2 regions of the Peribacillus sp. NPDC101481 genome follow, and region 1 is predicted to be linked to the other one. Evidence: riboswitches for the same ligand, from Rfam matches in the RefSeq annotation. Region 1 holds a riboswitch; the other holds the start of a gene.
What was found. Region 1 has a riboswitch for S-adenosylmethionine ahead of ACIROD_RS12410 (methionine biosynthesis PLP-dependent protein). Riboswitches for the same ligand answer to the same signal wherever they lie in the genome.
Positions count from the first base shown of each region.

Region 2: linked by a shared signal. The riboswitch ahead of ACIROD_RS02445 (bifunctional homocysteine S-methyltransferase/methylenetetrahydrofolate reductase) and the one ahead of ACIROD_RS12410 (methionine biosynthesis PLP-dependent protein) in region 1 are both predicted to bind S-adenosylmethionine.

Region 1 is NZ_JBIWNJ010000002.1:503,364-507,017, forward strand. It holds gene metC (cystathionine beta-lyase) at 1-1,068, opposite strand, end outside; gene ACIROD_RS12410 (methionine biosynthesis PLP-dependent protein) at 1,065-2,177, opposite strand; SAM riboswitch class I at 2,264-2,377, opposite strand; gene fumC (class II fumarate hydratase) at 2,705-3,654, shown strand, end outside.
Region 2 is NZ_JBIWNJ010000001.1:533,099-536,752, forward strand. It holds gene metH (methionine synthase) at 1-430, opposite strand, end outside; gene ACIROD_RS02445 (bifunctional homocysteine S-methyltransferase/methylenetetrahydrofolate reductase) at 423-2,270, opposite strand; SAM riboswitch class I at 2,375-2,473, opposite strand; gene ACIROD_RS02450 (MOSC domain-containing protein) at 2,585-3,235, opposite strand.

The sequences.
Region 1 (3,654 bases):
GATGCCCCGCTTTTCCCTTTCATCATCAGGCATGGCAGCATGAGACATTTTGGCCGGGTAGGATAATATGGATTCGACCGCTCCCAGGCTTACGGCAAATACAGGGAGCTCGACAGTGTTCACGAAGGAACGGAAGATTTCCTCACTTTCCAATTCAAAAGATAGGACCGCCCCTGCTCCAAGTGACTGGCCTTTCTGGATGGCGTGCTGTGGATGATCGGCTAGGCCGGGATAATACACTTTTTTCACCAAGGGCTGATCTTTTAAGTAGGCTGCAATCTTTTCTGCCCCTTTTTGTGAATGTTCCATTCTAACTGACAAGGTTTTTAAACCTCTCATTACAAGCCAGGCATCTTGGACACCAAGGACCGCTCCAAAGGAGTTTTGGAGCGAACCGAGTCTTGCCGCCAATTCCGGATCTTTCACGACCGCAAGCCCAGCTACCACATCACTATGTCCGGATAAAAACTTCGTCGCGCTATGGAGGACAACATCAGCGCCCAGATTCAGCGGTTTTTGCAATGCGGGCGTCAAGAATGTATTATCAACAAAACTTAAGGCACCGGCTTTTTTTGCAATATCACATACAGCTTGTATATCGGTCACTTTAAGTAACGGATTTGAAGGCGTTTCAATGTATATGGCCCTGGTATTTGGCTGAACGGCCGCTTTGACGCTTTCAAGGTCCGTCATGTCAACGAAGGTATGCTCAATATTGAAACGGGTCAATACGCTTGTGACCATCCTGAACGTTCCGCCATACACATCTTCGGAAATGACGATATGGTCTCCGGCAGACAATAGCAGGAAGGCTGTTGAAATGGCAGCCATACCTGATGAAAAGGCAAAGCCGTGAGTGCCTTCCTCTAAATCGGCAATGATATCTTCAAGTGCCTCGCGAGTTGGGTTCCCGCTTCTGCTGTAGTCATATTTGCCGAATTGATCGATATCCGATTGATGGAACGTCGATGCATGCTGAATGGGGACGCTCACACCGCCCGTTGCCGGATCGAATTTATGTTGATTATGAAGTAATTTCGTTTCAAAGCTAAAATCATGACCTGTCATCGTAGTGCCTCCCTTTTTACATGTGCGAATGCTTGCTGCAGGTCGCCAATCAAATCATCGCTATCCTCGATGCCAACGGAGAAGCGAAGCAGGCGATTACAAACCCCATTTGCCGTTCTGACTTCAAGCGGTATATCGGCATGTGTTTGTGTGGCAGGATAGGTGATGAAGCTTTCAACCCCTCCAAGGCTTTCTGCAAAGGAAATTAATGAGAGCGATTGTAAAAATGGGTTGACCGCCGCTTCATCAATGATGCGGAAAGAAATCATGCCGCCTCTGCCGGGATACAATACATCAGTGACACAATCATGCTCCGATAAGTAATCTACAAGTATCTTGGCATTCTTTTCATGACGCTCCATCCGTAATGCCAGGGTTTTCATTCCGCGCATCAACAGCCAAGAATCAAATGGGCTCAAGACAGCTCCAGTACCATTATGATGGAAGGCAAGTGCATCACATAATTCAGCGCCGCTAGCAACGATCAGTCCCGCGAGCACATCATTATGACCACCGAGATACTTGGTTGCACTATGAATCACAATATCCGCTCCAAGCACGATGGGTTGTTGAATAAGAGGCGTGTAAAAAGTGTTATCAACGATTAACAATAAATTATATCGTTTGGCCAATGCCGCAACGGCGCTAATGTCCGTTTGCTGCATAAGGGGGTTAGTGGGAGTTTCGATGAAGATGGCTTTCGTGTGAGGAGTGATGGCTTTTTCGATATCCTCCAAACAACAAGTGTTTACATAGTCACACTGCAATCCCCATTTTTTAAAACCTTGTTCTAACAGACGATATGTACCGCCATAAAGATCTTCGCTGACAATCCATGCATCCCCGGATTTAAAAAGGGCGAGAATAGTGGAGATGGCGGCCATTCCTGAACTGCAGGCATAACCTTGGTCTCCTTTTTCCAGATCGGCGATGGATCGCTCCAATAGCTGGCGTGTAGGGTTACCAGTCCTTGTGTAGTCGAATCCCGTCGATTGGCCAATTCCTTCGTGACGAAAAGCTGTTGAAAAGTATACCGGCGGATTGACTGTTCCTGTCGCCGTTTCGCTGCGATTTCCTAATTGAGCAAGATATGTTTCAGATTTGTACATGGTTTTCACTGCTCCTTTGAGTTATATAAAATAAAAAAAAGTCTTCTTTAAGAAGAAGACTTTGATTAAGTAGGGACGAGTCATTCTTCTTATCTTCCAAGTTCACAAACTTGTGGAATTAGCACCTTTTCATTGGTTTGAAACAAATGAAGGTTGCTGAGGTGTCATCGGGCCATTCCCTCTACCTCTCTCGATAAGAGTTTAGATTATTCAATTTCTTTTGAATTTACTATATATACAAAATGCTGTCAAGGACATTTTGGGAGTGATAATGCTTTGATGTTCATGACCAGGTCAATTGGAGCCTAGCGGTGTCTACACTTTATGTGTCTAAAAAGAATAATTGAATTTTCATATAAACATGAATGGAACTTGGATTTTTCAGAAAAAATGGAAAGGGTCAGCGGGATATTTTTGCTTTAAAATAATAAAGTTTGTACAATGTATGGAGAGAAGAATAATCCGACATTATTCATTTCATATGCAAAAGGTGTTCAATGAATAGTGCAAACATAGGAGGAGAACACATGGAATACAGAATCGAACGAGATACGATGGGTGAAGTGAAAGTTCCTGCTGATAAATATTGGGGAGCACAAACTGAGAGAAGCCGTAACAATTTCAAAATAGGTAACGAAAAAATGCCGATTGAATTAGTTCGTGCATTTGCATACGTTAAACAAGCTGCGGCAAAGGTGAACTATGATCTTGGTGATCTTTCCGAAGTTAAAAAGAATGCCATCGTCAAGATTTGCGGGGAAATCCTTGAAGGTACGCTTGATGAACATTTCCCGCTTGTAGTTTGGCAAACGGGAAGCGGCACGCAAAGTAATATGAACGTGAACGAAGTGGTCGCTAACAAAGGGAATGAATGGTTAAAAGAAAATGGTGAATCTGAAACCCTTCACCCGAATGATGATGTTAACAAGGCGCAAAGCTCAAATGATACTTTCCCGACCGCCATGCATATTGCAGCCTTTATGGAAGTCGCTGAAAAATTGGTCCCTGCCATCAAAGCCCTTCGTGATACATTCGATACAAAAGAAAAAGAATTTTGGGATGTCGTGAAAATTGGCCGGACACATCTTCAAGATGCTACTCCATTAACATTAGGACAAGAAATTTCCGGTTGGAAAGCGATGCTCGATAAAGATCTAGCGATGATTGAAGAAAGCAGCCAAAAATTATTGAACCTTGCTCTAGGCGGAACGGCTGTAGGAACCGGAATCAATACAAAAAAAGAATTCCCGGGACTCTCTGCCAAACAAATTGCAGCAGATACAGGATACCCTTTTGTCACATCTGATAATAAGTTCCATGCATTGACTAGCCATAACGAAATAGTCTACGCACACGGTGCTTTGAAAGCATTGGCGGCGGATTTAATGAAAATTGCGAACGATGTCAGATGGCTTGCAAGTGGACCAAGAAGCGGAATCGGCGAAATAGCCATTCCGGAAAACGAACCGGGCAGCTC
Region 2 (3,654 bases), on a different contig from region 1:
AAGAATCGGTTAAAATATCAAAAGTCGTTCCGCCCGTTACGGAAAGCGTTTTTGTAGTGGGGCCCATCGAGCCAGCTACATACCTTGGCCATTCTTCATTGGAATACTTTTCACAAGCTTTAACGGCAAGCTCAGCTGAAATTTTATTTAGCTTGTAGGCGATCGTGCTTATTTGGTATTCCTCAAGAACGATGCTGGTCGCTCCAAAGGTATTTGTTTCAATGATATCTGCGCCCGCCGCTAAATATTTTTCATGAATGGATTGGATGATTTCCGGCTGCGTCAGTGATAAATATTCATTGCAGCCCTCGAATTGTTCCCCGCCAAAATCATCTGCTGTCAAATCCTCCGCTTGAAGCATGGTTCCCATCGCCCCATCAAGTAGGAGAATCTTGGAATTTAACTGAACTTGAATCGCTTTTTTATTCATGTACTGCCACCTCTGATGTCTGTTTACTATCGACTTTTCTAATATATTTCGTAAGTTCCGCCGTCATTTCATAGCGAAGGAACGGAGTGATTAAATATATGCCCTTGAATTTTTCCCTTGCCGCGTCCACCAGTTCCCGCGCGATATTAACCCCTTCAATCCTTGACTTTACAGGGTCATCCCCCGCTAAAGCCATTGCCCTTCTTACGTTATCAGGCAATTTGATGCCTGGGATCTCATTATGGATGAATTCTGCGTTCCGGGTGCTTGTCAAAGGCATGATACCGATGAAAATCGGGGTTTCTAAATGTTTTGTAGCTTCATGTACTTCTTCGATTTGCTCCACCGAATAAATTGGCTGTGTCAAAAAGGATTGAGCACCACAGGAAATCTTCTTTTCCATTCTCAGTACTGCTTTATCCAAATATTTCACATTCGGATTAAACGCTGCCGCAATTTTAAAATTTGCCCGTTGCCCCAGACTTTGACCGGAATAGGAAAGACCTTCATTAAATTGTTTGACCATGCTTATAAGGTCGAAGGAAGATAAATCATAAACCGAAGTGGCACCCGGGAAGTCCCCTATTTTTGAAGGATCTCCGGTGATGATCAATAATTCATTCAGCCCCACCGTCTGCAGACCCATTAAATGTGATTGCAGGCCAATCAAATTTCGATCACGGCATGTTATGTGCACCATCGGATTAATATTCAATTGGTTCTTCAGTAGGTTAGCCAGAGCATCATTCGATATCCTTGGTGAGGCAAGTGAATTATCCGCTAGTGTAATGGAATCGACCCCTGCTTTTTTCAAAACCTCTGCACCGGTCATGAAGCTCTCTATTCCCAGCTTTTTAGGTGGATCAAGTTCAACCAGGATCGTCCTTTCCGTCTTGGCCTTTTCGTACAGTGGAAGTTCCAATTCTCTTTCGTTCACTTCAATTATTTCTATTTCACGGGATTTCGTAACTTTCTCTTTTACGGGAGCAAAACTTCCGATCGCATTCTTTACAGCTTGAATATGCAGTGGCGTCGTTCCACAGCACCCGCCTATGATAGCGGCACCTTGCTCACGAAGTTCCACTGCACTTGAACCGAAATATTCCGGCACGGCTTTATAGACGAGCCTTCCATCCACATAATCAGGGAGGCTGGCATTAGGGTATATGGCAATCGATGCTTGCTTTGGCAAACTCACTTCTTCCAAGGCCCTGATCATATGATGTGGACCAAGACGGCAATTCACCCCAACAACATCGGCACCCAATTGCTCGAGTTTTTGAAAGGCTTCATTTAAATGGATTCCATTTTGGAGATTACCCAGTTCATGCATCGAGACATTTGCGATGATCGGCAGTCCAGTTTCATTTTTTACGATTTGCAGAACGGTTTCCAGCTCTTCCAGGTCATAAAATGTTTCCAAGAGAATCCCATCAGGATTTTCCATCAACAGACTGTATAGCTGTTCACGAAACCCCCGTTTAATCTCTTCCATGCTTAAATCCGATTTTCTGATACTCCGTTGTGCCCCTATGGTACCGAAGACATAAGCCTTTCCTTTTGCCGCTTTTTTAGCAAGAATGACTCCCTGGCGATTGATTCTGCTTACTTCATCTTCAAGTCCATACCGTTTCAATTTGTTGAAATTGGCTCCGTATGTATTCGATTGAAGGATATCTGCACCAGCTTCCAGATAGGCACGATGGATAGACTCTATTTGATCCGGATTCGTGCAGTTTAATTCCTCATAACATTGATCGATGCCATTTGAGTACAATAAGGTGCCCATTGCCCCTTCCCCAACCAGCATTCTTTCTTTCACTTCTTTACGAAAATTCATCATTACACCCTCTCTCAAAAACAGTCCTGTTTTTGTCGTATTTTATGAGTATGAGAGAAAAGGAAAAAAAACCTTCTCAAAGAAGAAGGTTTTTTGAAACATTCTCCTCATCTATCAAGCTCTGCTTGCTGGATTTAGCACCTTTGCCTAAGCTGGTTGCTGAGGTTTCTTCGGGCCAGTCCCTCCACCTCTCTCGATAAGATCCATTTATATAATTTTCACAAGATTTCAAAATTAGATTATATTTAATTTACATTAATAATCTGTCAATTTCAATACCTGATCGACATTTTTTTCACTTTTGCAAAAATGATTCAATCTTTTGCAGCCTGAACCCTCTTCAAGATTCTTTGTTTCCAGTCTTCCGCTAATGGGTCCAGAGTAAGTAAAGCCTTGGCGCCTTCCAGCCCATCTCGTTTATGAAGGATTACCTCTGCTGCATAATGAACTGAAATTTTTTCTTGCGAACGATCTATTAGCACGATCTCGTTTTGTTTATTTATCGTTCCTTCTTGAAGTACTCTTGCAAAATAACCAGTGAAACTCGTTTTCAGCACGAGTTCCAAAAACTTAGGTTCTTGATTGAAGTGGGAAATGGTCGAACAAGGTATCCTCCCCTGGTTAATTTGAACAATCACATCGCCTATTTGATAAATATCGCCGATAAACGTGGTTTCTTCCCTCATCCCCGCTACGGTTAAATTTTCACCGAATGCTGGGATATCCAGCTTTTTAGAGAATCTCTCATTCCATAATGAATAATGCTCAAAGGGGTAAAAGCACAAAGCCCGATCAGGACCTCCATGGAACTTTTCATTACCTACCCCATCACCAATTATGCCTGATTTAGTCACTTTCACATTATCCTGTGCTTGTTTATCCATGGCTGAAAAGATATCGACATTCGAAAAACTTTCATGTTTCGGCTTTCCGGCCTGAAGTGATTTGATTTTTCCATTTTCCATTTTGCATCTTCCATTCATATTTAATTTATATCATCCTATATGTATAAATTATACTAAAAATCCATTATATTAGTAGTTTTTAAAAATATATGAAGTGAAAAAGCCACATGAGCCGTTAAATGGGCGAAATATCATTGATTTCCTGAAAAATCCATAGGTTAGTTTCAGTAATTTTGTTGCTATTTCAGAATTAAATATGGTAGAATATGAACACAATATATAGTCGAAAACTACAACCGTTCGCCTATATGTTGATTTTCACGATTGAATTCCTCATTGTCGCTCTTTAGGGAGCGAATTTTTTTGCCTTCATTATCATCCATCATTTTCTTTTAGTTCCATTCTAATCCTTAAATCGTGATTCACTTACCTATTTTCACTTTCATTCCCTATTCAAATACCTCCCTGTAAAGTCACTT